Regions from separate parts of the Halomonas sp. HAL1 genome, predicted to be linked through region 1. Evidence: predicted binding sites of a transcription regulator. Region 1 holds the regulator's gene; each other region holds the start of a gene.
The links. The regulator sigma-54, encoded in region 1, starts transcription at its own class of promoters, with help from an activator protein. The targets are predictions, from matches to a motif close to TGGCACNNNNNTTGCTNT.
Positions count from the first base shown of each region.

Region 2: the regulator sigma-54 is predicted to act here: its motif matches at 2,362-2,379, upstream of Q3Y66_RS18770 (P-II family nitrogen regulator).
Region 3: the regulator sigma-54 is predicted to act here: its motif matches at 1,625-1,642, upstream of glnA (glutamate--ammonia ligase).

Region 1 covers NZ_CP130610.1:1,551,730-1,559,235, forward strand. Annotated here, with positions in the region: gene tldD (metalloprotease TldD) at 1-335, shown strand, start outside; gene yjgA (ribosome biogenesis factor YjgA) at 347-868, opposite strand; gene pmbA (metalloprotease PmbA) at 977-2,317, shown strand; gene Q3Y66_RS07295 (HPr family phosphocarrier protein) at 2,321-2,590, opposite strand; gene rapZ (RNase adapter RapZ) at 2,636-3,568, opposite strand; gene Q3Y66_RS07305 (PTS sugar transporter subunit IIA) at 3,658-4,128, opposite strand; gene raiA (ribosome-associated translation inhibitor RaiA) at 4,133-4,441, opposite strand; gene Q3Y66_RS07315 (RNA polymerase factor sigma-54) at 4,540-5,955, opposite strand; gene lptB (LPS export ABC transporter ATP-binding protein) at 6,079-6,828, opposite strand; gene lptA (lipopolysaccharide transport periplasmic protein LptA) at 6,840-7,349, opposite strand; gene lptC (LPS export ABC transporter periplasmic protein LptC) at 7,361-7,506, opposite strand, start outside.
Region 2 covers NZ_CP130610.1:4,040,052-4,047,557, reverse strand. Annotated here, with positions in the region: partial or broken gene Q3Y66_RS18785 (YifB family Mg chelatase-like AAA ATPase) at 1-162, opposite strand, end outside; gene Q3Y66_RS18780 (ABC transporter substrate-binding protein) at 277-1,176, opposite strand; gene Q3Y66_RS18775 (accessory factor UbiK family protein) at 1,749-2,096, opposite strand; gene Q3Y66_RS18770 (P-II family nitrogen regulator) at 2,455-2,793, shown strand; gene Q3Y66_RS18765 (ammonium transporter) at 2,867-4,114, shown strand; gene glnK (P-II family nitrogen regulator) at 4,306-4,644, shown strand; gene Q3Y66_RS18755 (ferredoxin--NADP reductase) at 4,727-5,503, opposite strand; gene Q3Y66_RS18750 (LysR family transcriptional regulator) at 5,683-6,609, shown strand; gene Q3Y66_RS18745 (methyl-accepting chemotaxis protein) at 6,636-7,506, opposite strand, start outside.
Region 3 covers NZ_CP130610.1:195,461-202,966, forward strand. Annotated here, with positions in the region: gene Q3Y66_RS00920 (acyltransferase family protein) at 1-670, shown strand, start outside; gene Q3Y66_RS00925 (hypothetical protein) at 707-1,330, opposite strand; gene glnA (glutamate--ammonia ligase) at 1,864-3,270, shown strand; gene Q3Y66_RS00935 (DUF4124 domain-containing protein) at 3,398-3,946, shown strand; gene glnL (nitrogen regulation protein NR(II)) at 4,168-5,229, shown strand; gene ntrC (nitrogen regulation protein NR(I)) at 5,222-6,649, shown strand; gene Q3Y66_RS00950 (DUF6435 family protein) at 6,758-6,925, opposite strand; gene Q3Y66_RS00955 (YqiA/YcfP family alpha/beta fold hydrolase) at 7,012-7,506, opposite strand, start outside.

The sequences.
Region 1 (7,506 bases):
AGGATGAGCCTAGCGATATTATCAAAAGCGTAAAGCGCGGTATTTACGCGGTCAGCTTTGGCGGCGGCCAGGTGGATATTACCTCGGGTAAATTCGTGTTCTCCGCCAGCGAAGCCTACCTCATTGAAGATGGCAAAGTAACGGCGCCGGTGAAAGGAGCCACGTTAATTGGTAACGGCCCAGAAGCGATGCAGCGGGTATCCATGATTGGTCATGATATGGCGTTGGATACTGGTATTGGCGTGTGCGGTAAAGAGGGGCAGGGCGTGCCGGTCGGTGTCGGCCAGCCTACCCTCAAATTGGATGAGCTGACCGTTGGCGGCACGCAGTCTTAAAAAAGTTTTTTTTAAAGCGCTAAGGTTTCGCGAAGGTGTTTGAAGAGCTTACGCGAGCTGGTCGGTGGTTTGCCCTGCTCGCGCTCCCGCTGGGCGTTGCGAATTAATTGACGCAGCGTTTGGCGGTCCGCATCGGGATGCTCCGCCATGAACAGGTCAACAGCATCATCGCCTTCGTCAATTAAGCGTTCACGCCATTTTTCGAGACGGTGAAACGCGTGGTCGCGCTGTTCCTGCTCTTGATCAATGGAGTCGAACACGCCTTGGATGGCGGCGAGGTCCTCTTTACGGATAAGTTTGCCGACGTACTGCATATGGCGGCGGCGGCCTTCATGAGAACGAATGCGCGAGGTTTCCTCGATAGCGCGCAGCATATCGTCAGAAAGGGGAAAGCGGGCGCGCTCTGCCGGTCGCATAGCGATTAACGTTTCCCCAAGTGCCTGTAAGGCATGCATTTCGCGTTTGAGTTGCGACTTGCTTGGGCGTTCTTCCTGCTCTTCTACTTCAACGGGGTCGGGACGTTGCTTACGCATAGTGTGGCTCACAGATAAAATTCGTTGCGGCATTATACCAGCTGCGAGTACAACATTGATTCGCCGAAGACATTCTCTTGGAGACATTCGGTTGAGAAAGGAGGCCATATGGCACAGGCATTTGATGCATCCGCGCAGCAGTCGTTACTAACCGCGCGGGCCGAAGAGGCGCTAGCGTTGGCAAAGCGCTTGGGCGCGGATGCTGCCGAAGTAGGCGCAAGCGTCGATCAGGGAATAGGTGTTAGCGTACGCCAGGGTGAAGTTGAGACGGTTGAGTTATCCCGTGATCAGGGCATCGCCGTGACGCTTTACGTAGGCCAGCGTAAAGGTAGTGCCTCATCAACGGATGCTAGCAGTGCCTCGATCCAGGCTGCGGTAGAAAAAGCGCTGGCGATTGCCCGCTATACCGGAGAAGATCCGGCCGCCGGGTTGGCCGATGCATCGTTGATGGCCACCGAGTTACCCGATCTGGAAGTGCATTACCCCTGGGCACTCACAACCGATGAGGCGATCGAGCTAGCGCTTGCTTGCGAGCAGGCGGGGCGTGATGTTGACGGTATCTCTCAGTCGGATGGCGCATCACTTTCGAGTGGCGAAGGCGTGCGCGTTTATGCTAATAGCCACGGCTTTTTAGGCACCCAAAAGGGCAGTAGTCACTCTCTTTCATGCATGCTGATTGCCCAGGATGCGAGCGGTATGCAGCGCGACTACGACTACACTTCTGCACGTGATCCCAAGGCACTGCGCGACCCCGCTGCAGTAGGGCGCGAAGCTGCCGAGCGTACGCTGCGCAGGCTCGGCGCAAAACGTCCGCCCACGGGTACCTTTCCAGTGCTATTTGACCCGTCGCTGTCCAGTGGCTTGATTGGTCATTTACTGAGTGGTTTAGCCGGTGGTGCTTTATATCGCCAAGCCTCGTTTCTGTGTGACCGGCTTGGCACGCCGCTGTTTCCCGATTGGTTCAGCCTTGAAGAACGTCCAATGGAAATCGGTGCCACAGCGAGTTCGCCGTTTGATGGCGAGGGCGTGCAAACCCGTAATAATCGTTTTATCGATCAGGGTAGCATTGCCAGCTATATGCTCTCTTCCTACAGCGCTCGTCGGCTGGGTATGCAAACCACGGGTAATGCCGGTGGGGCACGAAATGTGCGTTTGGTGGCACCACTGCAATCCCGTGACAGTCTATTAAAAGAGATGGGCCGGGGGATTTGGGTAACCGAGCTGATGGGGCAGGGCGTTAACGGCGTGACCGGTGATTACTCACGTGGCGCTGCAGGGTTTTGGGTAGAGGATGGAAAAGTACAGTACCCGATCGAGGAGTTTACGATCGCCGGGAACCTGGAGCGGATGTTTGCCGGGTTAGTGGGGATTGGCGATGACACCGATACCCGTGGCAGTGTTCACACGGGTAGTTGGTTAATTGATGCCATGACCGTAGCGGGAGATTAAAAGCTACTGATCTTCTTCAAAACGAGCATCGAACAGCGCTTGAATAGCATCAAGCGCCTGTTCGGCGTCATCGCCTTCAGCGTTGATGGTTAGCTCGGTACCGCAAGGGGCGGCGAGCATCAGCAGTGACATGATGTTGGCGGCGTCAGCGACCTGTTGCTGTTTTTGAACACGTATTGTCGCCGTGAACTGTTGGCCGCATTTTACCAGTTTGGTCGCCGCGCGTGCATGCAGGCCGCGTTGATTGGTAAGTGTGAGAATTCTTTCTGGCACCCTGGTTCCTTTTCGCCGAGTGGTGTCATTAATGGATAGAAGCGCTTAAGAAGTTGCTTGCTGCTCGTCGGTTTGGGATGTGCTGGCGGGCGGAGCAGCTAGCTGTTCATTTAATGTGTACTGCAAGCCTAACTCGCGATGACGTAATTGAATTTCGCCCATACTGTGTACTAATCGCTCTGCTAGCTGTTCGACCATATAGACCGAGCGGTGTTGCCCACCGGTGCAGCCAATCGCGATAGTCATGTAGCTACGCTGGCTATCTTGGTAAGCGGGCAGCCAGCGCTCAAGCCAAGCCTGAATATCGTTAGTCATGGCGTCTACGATAGGATAACCGCTTAAGAAGGCCACTATGTTCGCATCGCGGCCTGTGAATTGGCGTAGCGTTGGGTCCCAATATGGGTTTGGCAGGCAGCGCACGTCGAAAACCAAATCAGCATCCAACGGTACACCGCGCTTATAACCAAACGACTCAAGCGTCAGCGTGAGCTTGTCGCGCCGCTGATGGGCGACTTGGTCGGTAATGCGACGACGCAAATCGTGAACTGATAGCCGCGAGGTATCGATCAATAAATCGGCTAGATCACGAATGTCGAGCAGCGTTTCTTCTTCTTTATTGATAGCCTCTTCAAGCGTCATTTCGCTATCGCGCGTCAGCGGGTGCCGCCGCCGTGTTGCGGAGTAACGCTCAAGTAAGATGCGCGCATCAGTGGTCAGATAGATCACTTGAAAATCAATTTTACGTTGCCGCAAATCCTCTAATAAAGAGGGCAGTCGTGCCAGGGCGCCAGGCAAGTTACGGGCATCAATACTGACCGCCAAATGGGCGCGGTCGCCCTGGTCGCGTAATTCGTCCACCAACGACCCCAGCAACATGGCAGGGAGGTTATCAATCGCATAGTAGCCAAGATCTTCAAGCGCTTGTAAGGCGATAGATTTACCTGACCCAGAGCGGCCGCTAATGATCACAAGTTGCATAGAGTCTCTCTTTGCTTTGATCAAGCTGCGTTAAGGGTGGCGAGCGCAAAACAACCTGCCGTTGAGTACCGCTTGGCAGGTTTAGGCTTTCAGGAGGTTGTTTGCTCACGAATTTTAGCGGTAAGCAACTCAAGTAGTTCGCGCTGGCTGCCTGCTTTACGCAGTTTCTGACGCGTATCCGCATCGTTCATGATGGTAGCTACCTGGCCGAGCAGAGAGAGATGTGTGTCATCAGCCTCTTCTGGAACTAGCAATACAAACACCAGATCCACCGGGTCGCCGTCGATAGCATCAAAATCAATCGCTTCTGCGAGTTTTAAAAAACCAGCAATCGGGGCCGAGCAGTGAGGACTACGCGCATGGGGAATAGCCACGCCGTTACCAATCCCGGTACTGCCTAAGCGCTCACGGCCAATTAAACGGCTAAACACTTCTTGGCTGTCCAGACTGGGGATATTTTGGGCAATAAAGGTGCTGAAAAATTCCAGCACCCTTTTTTTGCTGCCCCCGGGTACGTCAAAGAGAACCCGTTCCGGGGGGAGTATGGTTTCCAACGTCATTGAATTAACGCACGCCTGCGCCTTGGGCGCGAGCTTGTGCTTTTTCCTTATGTTTAACGAGTTGCCGATCAATTTTGTCCGCTAATGCGTCAATAGCGGCGTACATATCACTGTCTAGGGCTTCCGCATGTAAATCAGCACCTGCTGCGTGCAGTGTACAGGCGGCCTGCTGGCGCTCTTTCTCCACAGATAAGGTGACTTGCACCGTGGTTATGTTGTCGTAATGGCGCTCTACACGTTCAAGCTTTTCGTTGACATAGTCACGCAAGGCGTCAGTCAGTTCTACGTGATGACCAGTGATATTAACTTGCATTGACGTACTCCTTATCCATCGGACTGTACTTCGATTGTAACCCTTTTTGCCGCGTTGCAAAGCCCTTGTCGAGAGTTTCCCTAAAACGTTGATTTGTGCTAGCGCAAACGACGTCGCTCGCTAGAGGAGGGAATGCCCATGGCTTCACGGTATTTAGCCACCGTTCGACGCGCTACTTGAATTCCCCCCTCTCCTAATAGCGTGACTAAGCGGCTATCAGAAAGCGGCTTGCCTGGCGGCTCCTCTTGAACCAATTTCTTAAGCCGAGCGCGGATAGCGGTGCTTGAATGGCTGTCTCCATCCTGGCCGCTGACTTGGCTTGAGAAAAAGTATTTGAGTTCAAATACGCCGCGAGGCGTATGAATAAATTTCTGAGTGGTTACCCGGGAAATAGTCGATTCGTGCATTTCCACGGCCTCGGCGATATCGGCCAATATGAGCGGCTTCATGGCTTCTTCGCCGTGTTCTAAAAAGCCAATTTGCCGGGTGATAATCTCGCGTCCAACGCGCAGTAGCGTATCGTTGCGGCTAGAGAGGCTCTTGATCAGCCAGCGTGCTTCCTGCAAGTGTTCTTTTAAAAACTGATTGTCCTGACTTTTATCCGCACGCTTTATTAAGCTTGCGTAGTCGGGCTGAATGCGCAGCCTTGGCAATGCCTCAGGATTGAGCTCTAAGTGCCAGCCTTCGTGGTCATGGCGTACGACCAGGTCGGGCGTTACATAACTATCATCGGTATCGCCATAGGCGCTGCCCGGGCGTGGATCAAGGCTACGAATGAGGAGAATGACATCAGCCAGCTGGTTATCATCGAGTCCCAGGCGGCGTTTTAGTAAGCGCATGTCATCTTTGCCGAGCGCTTCCAGAAACTGCCGTACTAAGCGGCGGGCAGGAACCAGCAACGGCGTATCATCGGGAAGAGTGGCCAGCTGCAGCATCAGGCACTCCCGCAGGTCGCGGGCGAATATTCCTGTTGGCTCAAATTGCTGAAGCTTAAGCAGAATGGTTTCTACTTCGCGCTGGCTAAGCCCGTCGATACCTTGAGCGCGAAGCCCTTCACGTATGTCGTTGAGCGGCTGAGTTAAATAGCCATTAGCATCTAACGCGTCGATAAGACTTTCTGCGACAAGTTGCTCTCGCGCGCCAAAATCAGTCATGGCTAGCTGCCACAGCAAGTGCCCATGAAGACTCTGGCCAGCCGCTTGGCGCTCAAAATCAGGTCCTTCGCTGCTGGTGCCACCGTGACTGCCCATATCTTGGTAGGTATCAGACCAGTCACTATCTACCGAGAGCTCGGTGGGAATGCTCTCTGACCACTCTTCCTCTTTGGGCTCGCTGACAGCCTGTTCGCCAAATTCATCCTCTTGTTCCAGCATGGGGTTGGCATCTAGGGCCTGCTGAATTTCTTGACGTAAGTCCAGCGTTGATAGCTGTAACAGGGCAATGGCCTGCTGCAGCTGAGGTGTCATGGTCAGCTGTGTGCCCATGCGCAGTTGAAGAGAAGCTTTCATGACCATCTGAGAACCACTCGTTAATCAGAATGCTCCACCCTAGTGCGAGTAGGTCTCAGGTGCAAGTGCAATAAGCATGCCATTGGTAGTAAAGTTGTTGTAGAGCGCTAATTAGAAGTGAAAAATAAGCTAGAGGCGGAAATCAGCGCCTAAATAAACCTCCCTCACTTTCTGGTTAGTGAGTATCGAGGCTGGAGAGCCGCTGGCGATGATTTGACCATCGCCCACGATGTAGGCGATATCACAAATATCCAGGGTTTCGCGAACGTTGTGGTCGGTAATCAGTACGCCGATGTGGCGCTGCTTTAATGCCCGAATAATGGTTTTGATCTCGCCCACCGAAATGGGGTCTACGCCAGCAAAGGGCTCGTCCAGCAGAATGAATGCGGGTTCTGTCGCCAGTGAGCGAGCAATCTCCACACGCCTGCGTTCACCGCCTGAAAGGCTCATGCCCAGGTTGTCGCGAATATGGGTAATGTGAAAATCTTCAAGTAGCGCTTCCAGGCGCTGCTCGCGGTCGCTACGGCTGAGTTCTTTGCGTGTTTCGAGTATCGCCATAATATTATCGGCAACCGATAATTTACGAAAAATAGACGCTTCTTGCGGAAGGTAGCCGATACCCGCCGCAGCGCGTTCATGCATTGGGGCGCGGGTTAGATCTACATCGTCGATACCCACTTTGCCAGCATCGGATTTCACCAGCCCCACAATCATATAAAACGAGGTGGTTTTGCCCGCGCCGTTAGGGCCCAGTAAGCCCACGATGCTGCCTTGGGAGATCTCTAAATTGATGTCTTTAACGACTCGACGTCGCTTATAGCTTTTGGCCAAGTGATGGGCATATAGGGTTTTGATTGGCGCAGTGTCTGTAGTTGCCAAGGCTTGGCTCCCTATTGTTCAGGCTGAAGGGTCATACGTATGCGCTGGGGCTCGCTGCCGTCAACGTCAGAGCGTGCTTGAATCACTTCACGGTCAATAAAATACTCAAGGCGCCCGCCGGTGAACGTATCCTCGAGCTGGATCAGCTCGGCTTGGTCAATCAGCTCTACGCGGCGCTCAGCGACGTGATAAATAATCCGTCGCGCCCAGCCTTCAGTGGGGCCATCTTGGCCTTCAACTTGATGACGCAGGTAGGCGCGTTCGCCGGTGGATGTCGCTTTCGATAGTTCGCCAGCCTCGTTGCGTTCGATCTCTACCCGTTCGCCTCGCAACTGCATTTCGCCTTGGCGAATATCTACATCCCCGGTGTAAACGGCGGTGCCCGCCCGCTGGTCCAGATCTAAGCGGTCGGCTTCTACTTCTACAGGGGCTTGTTGTGACGTTTGGGCCATTGCCGATAACGGCATCGTGAGGGCAAAAAGAGTGGTGGAGAAAAGGGCTGTATAAATAATGGCTTTCATGGCGGCTCCTCTTAAGGTTGCGTGGCCGGGGGGTGTGTGCCGCGCACATTATCATTTAGGCGGACCTGGCTGGTGTTAAGCCACGCGTCCATACGTGAAGCGCTCATTTGCTGGGGTGGTTGCTGCAGTAATACCGGTGTTTCACTCCAAGCATGTT
Region 2 (7,506 bases), 1.8 Mb from region 1:
GACCAATGCACTGCGCACCCGTTCACGGCTCTCTTTGACGGCGGTTTCGGGTAAGCCCACTAACGTCAGGCCCGGTAAGCCATTAGCCAGATGCACTTCAACATGCACCGCGGGTGCGTCCAAACCTACGCCTGCGCGCGTGGCGACAATGGCTAGCGTCATTGCATTCCCTCGCTGATTTTTCGTACGGACTTAAGCTAATGCTTGGCGAAACCTACATTATCTTAAGTATTTAAACTAACGTAATTAAGAACGCTTTGGTAGCCTCATGGCTTGCTAATCAGTAGAGGGGGCGTTCACCACAGCCGATGCATCTAGCGCCGTAGTCAGTTCGCGAGCAAACCGCTGGGCGGAGGGAAGCGCGCCGAAGCTCCATACCGGCGGCAGGCGAACTATCCTGTCGTTTTTGACGCTGGGAAGATGCTGCCACAGACCGCTTTTGGAAAGCTGCTCTTCAACTCCGGCAGGCAACGGGTCGATGATCACCAGCGTTGCCTCGGGGTAACGCGCCAACGCCTCAACCCCTACCAGCGCAAATCCCCAGGCATTGGTGGTTTGATCCCAGGCATTGGGGAGGTCGAGCTGCTCCAGCACGGCGTTGTACAAGCTGTTGTCCCCAAACACTCGCACGTGGCGGGCATCCATAAACTGAATCATGAGCAGCGGCGCGATTTCTGACTGTGAGAGGGGGCGTGATTTGCGCAGGCTAGCCATCAAGGCTTGGGTGTCGTTAATTAGCTCTTCTGCTTGGGGCTGGTGCTCGGTTAACTCGCCTAGCTGGCGAGTGAGGGTTTGCATCTCTTCCCAGGTGTCGGTGCCGGGGGAGTAGAGCGCGAACGAAGTGACCGGCGCGATTCGCTCCAGGCGTGGCGTCAAACCCGCAAACATGGGTGAAATAAGCGTCTGTTCTGGTGGCACTTGTGCCAGCAGCTCAAAGTTGGGCTGGGTACGTAGCCCCATATCGGTGGCACTCTCGGGTATGCGAGGCTCACCCACCCACTGGTGGTAGTCACTCTGCTGGGCGACGCTACTGACAGGCGCGTCAATCGCCAGCAAGGTTTCGGCTATCGTCCAGTCAACCGTTGCCCACTGAGCCTGGGCAGTCGAAAAGGCCATTAGACAAACGGCGAACAGCCCGCAGCGTGTGAGTCTTGAGAGCGCGGTGGTGTGGCGCATGGTGATGAGAGGCCATCCGAAAAATAAGTGCTGTATTTAAACGATAATATTTATTGTTTGCAAACATAGGTGCAGGTGATGCCGAGGCGCAATCCCAATTGTTCCAGCGACTGCGACGTCAGGGTCTGCTGTGTTTGGTTTACAGGCGGGTGAGTCGCGAGTGTTTTCATAGGTCATGCGCTATCGTTTTCAATGATATGCATCAAATTGGCGCATCAGTAGGCAAGACGACTCTTCAAAATGAAAAAGTCTGCGCTGGCAACGGCCACCCCACAGCGATGTCGGCACCGGTTTGACCTATCTTGGTGCTTGCACGCGACTTGTTTGTACCAGGTCGCCTTTCTCAAGGGTTCCACTATCAAAGAACTAATGGCGCTTGAAGATAACTGCTAGCCCAGGAAGATAATATTGACAGATAAAATGTCAATGATATTGATTCGTATTTATGGAGATAGGGAGGGCTGAGAGGACATGATAGAGCAAGGCGACCATCATGACGGCAGACGTCGGCAATAGGTGATGTCACGCTATTGCCGATAACCGTTAACTAAATGACTGAGCAGTAAATGGGTTTACCGTTTGGTCGGTTTTTCGTCTTCATTGCTGTCACTGTCTGGCTCTGGGGTAGGCACTGGTGGTACTTCTGCTTCTACTGGCGTGGTGGTTGGCGCTGTGGAGGCTTCAACGGCTGCTTCAAGGTTAGCCACTTGGCGCTCTAACGCCTCTACCCGCGAACGCGTGCGCTGCAGTACGTCCATCAAAATATCGAAATCTTCCCTGGAAACAAGCTCTAGGCGGTCGAAGGCGCCACGCACGACTTGCTGTACGCCTTTTTGTATATCTTCCGGTGCCTGAGAGGCGTTCTGTAAACGGTCGCCAATCTGCTGGGCCAGTCGGCTGATGCGGTCTTGAGGCGCCATAGCTGCTCTCTCCTTAATAACTCACTAAATGAACATATATAAAAACGGCTTACCCGTAAGGATACGCAACAGTTGACGAATTCGCATGCGTCGAATGGATTAACTGCTCAGCGGGTGGCTTGCATCGAAATGGAGCAGGCAACATTTGCTTACGCCTTTTTTTGGTGCAATAGCCGTGGTGTGACGATGGATTTGACGAGATTAAGCGCTTTGAAAGACTTTCCTTGTTGTCTAATTAGCTGACTTATAAGTAAAAAAAGTCAGCTGGCACGGTATGCGCATTAACGGTTCAGGTGCTTATTCTGGCGGCTGTGCCGCTACCAATCTAGCAGGACTTATCCAGCAGGGGAGATCCGGGATGAAACTCATCACCGCTATCATCAAGCCATTCAAGCTCGACGATGTTCGTGAGGCACTAGCCGACAACGGGGTTCAGGGCATCACCGTTACTGAAGTTAAAGGGTTTGGCCGTCAGAAAGGGCATACCGAGCTGTACCGTGGCGCCGAATACGTTGTCGATTTTCTGCCCAAGGTAAAAGTGGAAGTGGCCGTTGACGATGCACGTTTAGAAAGCGTGCTGGATGCCATCTGCAGCGCAGCCAACAGCGGAAAAATCGGTGACGGCAAGGTGTTTGTTACGCCACTGGAAGACGTGATTCGTATCCGCACCGGTGAGCGCGGCGCTGACGCCGTATAACGGACGCCACGCGAACAGGGCTGCAGAGCCGTCTTTTGCGTATAACTTCTCATAGAATAACGGGGAACACCTCATGAATGAGTTAGCTGATTTGAGCTACGCGCTCGATACGTTCTACTTTCTAATTTGCGGCGTGCTGGTGATGTGGATGGCCGCAGGCTTCTCCATGTTGGAAGCGGGCCTGGTACGCTCCAAAAATACCGCTGAAATTCTGACCAAAAATATCGCGCTGTTTGCGATTGCCTGCACCATGTACCTGTTGGTGGGCTACTACATCATGTACTCCAGCAGCGCTGGCGGCTTCCTACCTAACCTGGGTTTCCTGATTGGCGCTGAAAACAGCGTTGATGCGGTGACCGCAGGCGGCGATGACGCCCCCTACTACTCCATGCGTTCTGACTTCTTCTTCCAGGTAGTCTTTGTCGCCACCGCCATGTCGATTGTGTCGGGTGCCGTGGCCGAGCGTATGAAGCTGTGGGCATTCCTGGCCTTTGCAGTGGTAATGACCGCGTTTATCTATCCGGTGTCTGGCTACTGGACGTGGGGTGGCGGCTGGTTGTCTGAAGTTGGCTACTCTGACTATGCAGGCTCAGGCATTGTGCACCTTGCCGGTGCAGCTGCAGCCCTCGCTGGTGTCATCGTGCTCGGGCCGCGTAAAGGCAAATATGGCAAAGATGGTTCTATCCACGCGATTCCCGGTGCCAACATGCCGCTGGCAACGCTGGGTACCTTCATTCTGTGGATGGGCTGGTTCGGCTTTAACGGTGGTTCCGAGCTCAAGCTGGCGGCCGTCGATTCTGCGAATAACGTGGCGCAAGTGTTTGTTAATACCAATGCTGCTGCGGCAGGTGGTGTGATTGCGGCACTGATTCTGGCCAAACTGTGGTTCCGTAAAGCGGACTTGACCATGGCACTGAACGGTGCGCTGGCGGGCCTGGTGGCAATCACCGCTGATCCGCTCTCTCCGACCGCACTGGGCGCCACTATTATCGGCGCGATTGGCGGCATCATTGTGGTCGCTGCCATCGTCACCCTTGATAAAGTGAAACTGGATGATCCGGTCGGCGCGATCTCGGTTCACGGTGTTGTCGGTATCTGGGGTGTGTTGGCGGTGCCGCTGAATAACGACGGTGCGTCTTTTGGTGCCCAGATTATCGGTATCGCCGGTATCTTCGGCTGGGTTTTCCTGGCAAGCCTGGTGGTATGGGTGATCCTGAAAGCCATCATGGGTATCCGGGTTAGCGAAGAAGAAGAGTATGAAGGCGTTGATATCGCTGAGTGCGGTCTCGAAGCCTACCCAGAGTTTGGTATTAAGAAATAAACAGCGGTATTAAGAAATAATTTAATGCTGACCTAGTGAGCTGGTGTGCTCCTTATAGCCTCCCCTAAAGTGGGAGGCTTTTTTATTCTCTGCCGATAGCGGTGTATGCTGGTGGTTAGCGGTTATCGGTTGCCTTACCAGCAGCCGTGCAACCCGACCCCATTACGGCCACCCAGTTAGAGGATATGGTAATGAAATTGATCACAGCTATTATCAAGCCGTTCAAGCTCGATGATGTGCGCGAATCGCTCTCCGATATCGGCGTGCAGGGTATTACGGTGACAGAAGTGAAGGGCTTTGGGCGCCAGAAAGGGCACACCGAGCTGTATCGTGGCGCTGAGTATGTGGTGGACTTCCTGCCCAAGGTGAAGCTGGAAGTCGCCGTGGACGACGATATGGCCGAGCAGGTGATTGATGCCATCACCCAAGTCGCTAACACGGGTAAAATCGGCGACGGTAAAATCTTTGTTATGCCGTTAGAGCAGGTGATACGTATCCGTACCGGTGAAACCGGTAAAGACGCCGTTTAAAGACGCCAGCATACAAAACCCCCGCTAGCCGGTTTATATCCTCAAACCGAGTAGCGGGGGTTTTTAATGGCTAGTGGTTAACTTACTTTTCGACGAAAGCGCGTTCAATCACGTAGTCGCCCGGCTCGCCCATGCGCGGCGAGATATTTAGACCCAGCTCATCAAGCAGTGCGCTGGTATCGTCTAGCATGGCGGGGCTACCGCAGATCATGGCACGATCCTGACGCGGATCGATGGGCGGCAATCCGGTATCTTCGAACAGCTTACCGGTACGGATATGGTCGGTCAGGCGGCCCATGGTGTGGAACTCTTCACGGGTAACGGTGGGGTAGTAGACCAGCTTTTCAGTGATATCTTCACCCAGATACTCGTGCGCAGGCAGCTCTTTGGTGATGAAGTCGGCGTAAGCCAGTTCAGAGACCTCGCGGACACCGTGTACCAGCACGATTTTCTCGTAGCGTTCGTAAACGTCTGGGTCTTGGATCAAGCTCATGAACGGCGCCAGACCAGTACCAGTCGAAAGCATGTAGAGGTTACGACCGGGCAGTAGATCATCGGTGACCAGCGTGCCGGTTGGCTTGCGGCTGACCATGATCTGATCGCCCACTTTCAAGTGCTGTAGGCGTGAGGTCAGCGGGCCGTCGGGCACTTTGATGCTGAAGAACTCAAGGTGGTCTTCATAGTTGGGGCTGGCAATCGAGTAAGCGCGCATTAGCGGCTTGCCATTCACTTCCAGACCAATCATCACAAACTGACCGGTTTTGAAACGCAGGCTGCGCTCGCGTGTGGTGCGAAAGCTGAACAGGGTATCGTTCCAGTGATGAACGCTAAGCACTTCTTCCAGAGCAAACTTACTCATGCCGGTTCTCCATTAGTCGATGCTGGCGTTACACCGCATCGATCATATTCTTAAAAAGAATAAAAATGATTTAATAAGTTGCCAACAAGTCTAAGCAAAGGGTGGTATATCTGTTAAGCGAATTATATTGATAACACTTATCTGAAAAATAGATATAGATCAAATACAGGTCAGACGCTATGCACTACACCTTGCGGCAGTTGGAAGTCTTTGTAGCGGTCGCTCAGCATGAGAGCGTCTCCCATGCGGCGCGGGCGCTCTCCATGTCTCAGTCAGCGACCAGTACCGCGCTTGCCGAGCTGGAGCGGCAGTTCGATTGCCAGCTGCTCGATCGCATCGGCAAGCGCTTAAAGCTCAACGCACTGGGCTTTCAACTGTTGCCCAAAGCGGTGGCGCTGCTCGATCGGGGGGAAGAGATAGAAGAACTCCTGCGCGGCCAGCAGGGGGTTGGGTCGCTGGAGGTAGGCGCCACGCTAACCATTGGCAACTATCTAGCCACGCTGCTTATCAGCGATTTTATGCAGCGCCACCCTGGCAGCCGTGTACGCCTGGCAGTGCGCAATACGCGCCATATTATCGAAGGGGTTCGCCAGCATTCGTTGGATTTAGGACTGATTGAGGGGCAGTGCGACGATGAGATGATCATTAGCCAGCCGTGGGTCGAAGACGAGCTATGCGTGTTCTGCTCGCCGCGTCACCCACTGGCAGGCCGTGAGCATCTTGAGCTTGAACAGCTACTGCGTGAGGACTGGATTATGCGCGAAGAGGGCTCCGGCACCCGTATGACGCTGGAGCACGCTGCGCGACACCGCCGCAGTCGGTTTAACACCTTGTTGGAGCTGGAACACACCGAAGGCATCAAGCGCGCCGTGGAATCAGGGCTGGGCATTGGCTGTGTCTCACGTCTAGCCCTGCGCGATGCCTTCCGGCGCGGCAGCTTGGTGCCGCTGCCCACGCCGGAGTTGGATCTAAAGCGTCAATTCACCTTTATCTGGCACCGCCACAAGTACCTCACCACCGGTGTGCGCGAGTTCTTGCGGCTATGCCGTGAAATGACTGCCGGGGCTAAACGCAGCGACGATATTGCGCTGCCGCCGATTCCGTAAAATCCCCGCTCACTTTGCTCTTGAGATTAGGTGGCATAGGCCCTGGCGTTGCTTAATGATAACGGAGCAGATGCTGATTCTGAGAGTTTGAATCCACCCACTGCATCTGCCAAGCGTAGTGACTGATCTTTTAGCTGCTCAGCTGCAGTGGTGGATTCTTCCACCATGGCGGCATTCTGTTGCGTCATTCGATCAAGTTCGGACACGGCAATATTGACTTGGTTGATGCCATCACTTTGCTCACGCGTAGCGGCGGTAATTTCGCTCAATACATCGGTTACACGAGTGATGCTAACGACAATCTCTTGCATGGTAGAGCCCGCGTTTTTAACCAACTGAGTACCGTTGGTAACAGTTTGGTGAGAAGTATCAATGAGCGTTTTGATCTCACTGGAGGCATCACTGCTGCGCTGAGCCAGTTTACGTACTTCATCGGCTACCACTGCAAACCCACGGCCATGCTCACCAGCGCGTGCAGCCTCTACAGAGGCATTCAATGCCAGTAGGTTGGTCTGGAAGGCGATGCCATCCATCAACGTAACAATCTCGCTGATTCGCGTCGATGAAGCTGAAATCTCGTCCATGGTAGAAACAACCTGGCCCACTACGTCACCACCGCGGTTCGCTACTTCAGATGCGTCTAACGACAGTTGGTTAGCATGTTGTGCCGAGGAAGCGGTATGTTCGATAGTGCTGGTGATTTCTTCAATGGAAGCAGAGCTCTGCTGAAGGCTTGAGGCCGCATTGTCGGTGCGCCGCGATAAATCCTGGCCGCCAAGGGCAATTTCACTGGCCGCGGTTTGTACCGATTGGCTGCTGTCGCGAATGGTGAGCATGACACCATCCATTTTAGCGACAAACTGGTTAAAGGCGCTGGCAATTTGTGCCACCTCGTCG
Region 3 (7,506 bases), 1.4 Mb from region 1:
TGGCTATTTTTTGATCATTGCGATGCAGTTTTACGTGGCTTATTGGCTGTTTACCCGCTGGCAGCTGTGGCGCTTGAATCCGGTGCCATGGCTGTGGGGTGCCTGCGTTATCAGCATGGCGTATTGGGGGCTGGCTTATTGGTTTGATGTTGATTTGCCCGGCTACCTGCTGTGGATCGCCCCGTTGGGGTGGATCTATGTGTTTTTCCTGGCGCTGGTGCTAGTGCGCTATTACCCGCTAGCCCCAGAGGGCGTCCTTACTGAGCGGCCCACCTGGATGCAGCAATTGGCGCACCCAGCGTGGTTGGTGCTGTTGGTGGCGCTAATTATAGCGGCGACGTTTGCGGGGTGGCTGGCGTTTTCATCCAAAGAGGTGTGGGTGATTCCGTTCTTCGTGCTGTTTACGCTTTGTGCCATGCGTTATTTGGCTGGGCGCCAGGCGCCGTTGTGGGTACGCCACATCAATGCGTATTCGTTTGGGATTTACTTGGCCCACCCCATGTTCTTTGTGCTTGCCGATCTGGTGATTGAGCCTTTTTCGTTGCCGATTGGCGTGTATGCGCTGGTACTCATCGTCGTGGGGCTCGTCGGGTCGGTGGCCCTTAATAAATTGGCGAATACCACCACGCTGGGAGCGATGCTGTTCGGCAAGCGCTTGAAGGTACGTTAATGGGAAAACGTTAGTGCATAAGTCGAAAGGCACGGCTTACCGCTTCGATGTGTAAGCGAGATCCGGGTCGTTAGGCAGTATGGCGGGCGTGTGTTCATCCGCTTGGCTAAGCAAGCGGCCGCTGTACGTTTTTAGGCGAGTGGGGCAGTCATGCAAGCGCTGTAAAAAATCGTCAATCGCGCTGCCGTCATCCAGCTCGGGATCAAATCCACCCAGGCGCTCAAGCCAGACCCGCCTGACGGCTATGTAGGGCGGTAACAGCAGCGTGCTTGCCAATAAGCGGCGCAGGATGCGTTTGGACAATGACGGCTGAGCAAGGCCAACAATTAAGGCATCAAGGCTGTAGGTGTTTAATTGCGGGTAGAGTGAGCCCCATAGGCTGGCAGGCAGTGGCTGTTTCTGCAGTGCAATAATTAACCACTCAGCTTGGCTGGCAAAGGCTGCTTTATTGAGGCGTGCGCCTAGTGGTAGCTTGGGGGTGATCAAACAATGAGTGTGGTAACGCTGCTCAATCGAGCTGAGACGCGCATGGGCTTGCGTGCTCGTTACCAAAATGGGCAGCAAGTGGTCGGCTACGCCAGAATCACGTATGGATTTTAAGTGGCGTGGCAACATGTTACCCGTCACCATGGCATCAACGATAAAGCAAACCGATCCCATTTGCCGACTCCGATTGTGAGCAAATCTATCAAATTGTAATTTATTGTAGTAGCTGGCTTATTTGCGTAGCAAGTAAAAAAACTTGCGAGCCAAAAAAGAGGGGTCATTATTATTAATGCACTTAATTGGCGCGTAAGACATTATTTTTGCTCTGTATTGGTGCGCCATGGCTTTCTTAAACAGCTTCCGAACCTGTATTTAGCCGCTTTGCGTCATCAAGAGGCATCCTGATCCACTTTTTAACAGTTATAAAACAATTGGTTGCTGTTTTTCTATGCCATATTGGTGCAGAGTTGGCATGCTCTCTGCATTATATTTGCAAGCGGCTAGCGGGCCGTAGGCATAAGTCCTACGACGTGCTAAAACGATAGCCGGTTTGAAATGCTCGCTGAGCGATTTGTTCACTAATGTCAGGCAAACGTTGAGCGAACAAGAATGACAAACGTGCGGTTTAGCGCGTATTTTGTCGAACAACACATTTATCGGTAGCTTACAGTCGTTAGCTTTAAGCCACGCTCATACCGGAGGACTCTATGTCAGCCAAGACTCTCGCGCTAATTGAAGAACATGATGTTAAGTGGGTAGATCTGCGTTTCACCGACACTCGCGGTAAAGAACAGCACGTTACTGTGCCTGCTCGCGATGTGAACGAAGAATTCTTTGAGAATGGCCAGATGTTTGATGGCTCTTCTATCGAAGGCTGGAAGGGCATCAACGAATCCGACATGATTCTGCGCCCGGAAGATGGCACTGGCTATCTCGACCCCTTCACCGAAGATGCGACGCTGGTTCTGCGCTGCGACATCATCGAGCCGGCCACTATGCAGGGCTACGATCGTGATCCGCGCTCCATCGCTAAGCGCGCTGAAGCTTATCTAGAGTCTACTGGCCTGGGCGACACCGCGTTTTTCGGTCCTGAGCCTGAATTCTTTATCTTTGACGAAGTACATTGGAAGTCTGACATTCAGGGCTCCATGTACAAAATCACCTCCGATGAAGGCGCATGGGCGACCAATAGCCAAGTAGAAGGCGGCAACCTGGGCCACCGCCCGCGCGTTAAAGGCGGCTACTTCCCGGTTCCCCCGGTTGATAGCTTCCACGATATTCGTGGCGCGATGTGTAACACCCTGGAAGCGATTGGCCAGACTGTCGAGGTTCACCACCACGAAGTTGCCAACGCGGGTCAGAACGAAATCGGCGTTAAATTCAACACGCTGGTGAAAAAAGCTGACGAAGTTCAGGAAATGAAGTACGTGATCCACAATGTGGCGCACGCGTATGGCAAAACGGCGACCTTTATGCCGAAGCCGCTGGTAGGCGACAACGGTTCTGGTATGCACGTTCACCAGTCGTTCTGGAAGGGTGGTGAGAACCAGTTCGCCGGTGACGAGTACGCTGGCCTGTCTGAAATGGCGCTTTTCTACATCGGCGGCATCATCAAGCATGCCCGTGCCCTAAACGCCTTTACTAACGCTTCTACCAACTCGTACAAGCGTCTGGTACCTGGCTTTGAAGCGCCGGTAATGCTGGCCTACAGTGCTCGTAACCGTTCTGCCTCTATCCGTATTCCTTACACCGCTAGCCCGAAAGGCAAGCGTGTTGAGGCTCGCTTCCCTGATCCGACTGCCAACCCGTACCTGGCATTCTCTGCCATGTTGATGGCGGGTATCGACGGTATCAAGAACAAGATTCATCCTGGCGATGCTATGGATAAAAACCTGTACGACCTGCCGCCAGAAGAAGGCAAGTTAGTACCGACCGTAGCACACAGCCTGGATCAAGCACTGGAAGCTCTCGACGCAGACCGTGCGTTCCTGACCGAAGGTGGCGTGTTCACCGACGAAATGATCGATGCCTACATCGAGCTCAAGATGGAAGAAGTGGAGCGTATCCGTATGACGACGCATCCCATCGAGTTTGATATGTACTACAGCTGCTAATCAGCGCTTTTAGCACCTAGCTGTTACCATCACCCTCGCGGTGGTAACAGTTGATAAAAATAGTATCAAAACCCCGCTTCGGCGGGGTTTTGTCGTTATTGAGGTTGTGACAAGTGTGAGGAGCAGTATGGGTAAGCTAACCACGTGCGCGATTAGCTTCTTGATGGTCGCTGCACTGGGCATCGGGGCGGCCATCATTTCAGGTGCGGCTTTCGGGCAAACGGTTTTCAGGGTCATTGATGAGCACGGCAATGTTACGTTTACCGATAACCCTGGCCGCGGCGGGGAGGCGTTGGAATTGGCACCGTTACCAAGCCTGCCGCCTGGGTTAAGCGCGGCTACGGCCAGGGTGGCCACGCCCGCTACTGGGCGCCCACGTGGCAAGCCAGGGCAGCCTTTTATGCCTTATGACCACTTTTCGATTGCGCTGCCCCAGCAAGGCGCACGGCTGCCGGAGCGAAGCACCGCGGTGGAAGTGGCCATTGCGCCTCCGCTACGCGATGACCACCAAGTGCGGCTGATAGTGAATGGAGAGATTAGCCAGACCGCGCTGCACAGTGATGTTTTCTGGTTAACAGGGCTTCCTGCGGGGCAGCACGAGCTTCAAGCAGAGCTATTGGATAGTAGTCAGCGTTTACAGCACCGTACGCCCGCGGTGACCATTACGGTGCCTTAGGCCGGGTGGTTGAAATCTCGAATGCACTAAATTGGTGCGGTTATGGAGGCATTTGGCGCGGTGATTGCGCTAAAACGATCCATCTTCTTTTATGGCTATGCCCGCAAGCCGTGCAACTAGGCATAAATGCATAATTGGCGCGCTTTTTGCAGTTCCCTCATTGATTATCCACCTGTAGGTCTGCAACGGCGATGGAAGACGTAATTTCTCAGGACACCACCATGCATCAGCGTTTGCTTGAACATCTCACCACGGCGGTACTGCTGCTGGACGGCGAGCTGCGTGTGCGCTGGATGAACCCTGCCGCTGAAGCCTTACTAGCGGTTAGCTTAAGCCGCGTTCACGGCATCAGCCTAGATACGCTTCTGGGCGGTGTTGACAGCATCGATGAGGTATTGGCTAAAGCGCGGGATGCGTTTCATCCTTACACCCAGCGAGAAGCGCGTATTACGCCGCTGAACAGTGAGCCGCTGACGGTCGACTACACCGTGACGCCGCTATCGGACGACGAGTTACTGTTAGAAGTGGAGCCGCGGGATCGGTTAATGCAGATCTCGCGTGAAGAGGCGCTGACCACTCGCCAAGAAACCATCAAGATATTGGCCCGTGGGCTTGCTCACGAAGTGAAAAACCCACTCGGTGGGATTCGTGGTGCTGCACAGCTGTTAGAACGGGATTTAGACGATCCGGCGCTGCGCGAATATACCCATATCATTGTGGAAGAGGTGGATCGGCTGCGCGACTTGGTCGACTCCATGCTGGGCCCTAACCGTGTGCTTAAGCATGAGCCGGTCAATATTCACCGGGTGTTGGAGCGTGTACGCGCGCTGTTAATTGCCGAGCATCCCAGCGTTGTTATTAGCCGCGATTATGACCCCAGTTTGCCCGACCTTTCCGGCGATGAATCGCAGATGATTCAAGCGGTCCTCAACGTTGCACGTAACGCCGTGCAAGCCATGAGCGATGCGCAAACCCCTGAACCTACCTTAATACTGCGCACCCGCGCCCGGCGTCAGTTTACCCTCGGAGCGGAACGCCACCGTTTAGTCAGTGAAGTCTCGGTGATTGATAACGGCCCAGGCATCCCCGATACGCTGCAGGAAACGCTGTTCTATCCGATGGTATCAGGACGCGCTGAAGGCAGCGGCCTTGGGTTATCGATCGCCCAGTCGATTTTGCACCAACATCAAGGATTGATCGAATGCGACTCACGACCCGGACATACCGAATTTCGTTTACTGATTCCATTGGTAATAATTTTACCGGAGAAGCGTCATGACTGAGGCTACACGTACAGATGTTGCGCGGGTGGTGATTGTCGATGACGACCGCGCTATCCGCTGGGTGCTGGAGCGCGCCTTGGCGCAGCCCGATCTCGACGTTGAGTGTATTGAGCGTGCAGATACAGCCCTTGCGCGTTTACTGGAAAGCCCTCCCGACGTGCTGGTCACCGACATTCGTATGCCAGGCATCGACGGCCTGGACTTAATGGCGAGAGTACGCGAGGCGCACCCCGATCTACCGGTGATCGTGATGACCGCGCACTCCGACCTAGACAGCGCCGTCGCCTCCTATCAGGGCGGGGCGTTTGAATACTTGCCCAAACCGTTTGACGTTGATGAAGCCCTGGCACTGGTGCGCCGCGCCGTGGCACATGCCCGTGAACGCCAACGCCCGGTCGCCGTGCCTGAAGGCTTAAACGCTGAGATTATCGGTGAAGCGCCTGCGATGCAGGAGGTGTTTCGCGCCATTGGCCGCCTTTCTCACTCGCATATCACGGTGTTAATCAACGGGGAGTCGGGGACGGGTAAAGAGCGCGTTGCCCAGGCGCTACATCAGCATAGCCCGCGTGCCGGTAAACCCTTTATTGCGTTGAACATGGCGGCTATTCCTCGCGATTTGATCGAATCGGAGCTGTTTGGCCATGAGAAGGGTGCTTTTACGGGCGCGGCGCAGCAGCGCCAAGGGCGGTTTGAGCAGTCCAACGGCGGCACGCTGTTTTTAGATGAAATAGGCGATATGCCATCGGAAACCCAAACACGGCTGTTGCGCGTGCTGGCGGATGGTGAGTTCTATCGCGTCGGGGGGCATACGCCGGTCAAAGTGGACGTGCGAATCATCGCCGCTACGCACCAAAATCTAGAAGTATTGGTCGAAGATGGCCGCTTCCGGGAGGATTTGTTCCACCGCCTGAACGTGATCCGTATTCACCTGCCGAAACTAGCTGAAAGGCGCGAAGATATACCGCGTTTAACCCGGCACTTTCTGGCCGAAGCGGCGAAAGAGCTGACTACCGATATCAAAGTGCTGACCAGTGAAGCGGAAGCCCACCTAACGCGCTTGCCGTGGCCCGGTAACGTGCGGCAGTTGGAAAATATCTGCCGGTGGCTGACGGTTATGGCGTCGGGCCGTGAAATCCTTGTTGAAGATCTACCGCCGGAACTGCGCTCGCCAAGCGCTTCCGAAAGTAGTGCCCATGGAGATTGGCGTACTGCATTTCGCGACTGGGCGGATCATGCCTTGGCCGAAGGCCATACCCATCTTTTGGAAGAAGCGGTACCCGATTTTGAGCGGATTCTGATTGAAACCGCTTTAAAGCATACCGGTGGACGCAAAGGTGAAGCCGCTGAACTGCTTGGCTGGGGGCGTAATACGCTGACCCGAAAATTAAAAACGCTGCTGCCAGCACTGGCTGACGAGTAGAGGCTAAGCACCGGTCAGTAAACGTTCATGACGGCTAATGTAGTGATGTAATGGTGTGTCGTGAGGCGCGCATTGGCGCGTTTGCCAGTGCCCTAGGCTGAGCGGTCGTTACTGCTCAAGGCGTCTGATCTCAGCCAATATCGCCTCAGCTTCTTCAGTAAGGGTGGCATTGGCGCGCATATCGCCGTTACGAGACGCTTCCATCGCGGCTTGCAGTTTACGCTCATAATTTTGCTGAAGTTTCTTTTTGGGGTCGCGCTTAAACATGCCAAACATAAGCAATCTCCTCACTATCTGGTTTTGGTGTACACCATTTGTATAGGTTTTGATTGCTTGTGTCGAATGTTTGTTTTGGTCAGCGGTTATGCGTCGTCCTGAGAGTGCGCGCTGCATTGACATAGAAAGCGCTCAAAATCGACCAAAATGGTGTCGAGGCTGGCGTGTAAGCGGTGATCGTCGTCCACCATTCTCAGCGACAGCCGCTGCAGGCGAGCACGTTCAATCACCGGTTCAGGGGCAACGACATCATCGCGCCAGCCGTGAATAATGTGCGTGTGGCGTGCCTGGATGGTGGGCGACGTTTCAGGGTAGGCGGCTATGCCTAACGCGGGGGCTAACAAAAAACAGCCTAGAACGGGCTGCTGCGTGCTGACGGCCGCACTTAGCCACCCACCCAGGCTTGAACCTGCCAACACACAGTGGGCAGGGTCGTCACCGCGCTCGGCTAACACTTGTAAAAGATGCTGAAGACGTTGCTGGGGCTCTGCCATGCCTCGATAGTCCATCACCACGGGCTCACAATCATCTAGTTTTTCAGCAACGCCTTTTAGTGCCTGGATTTTAAGTGCCCCTGGGCC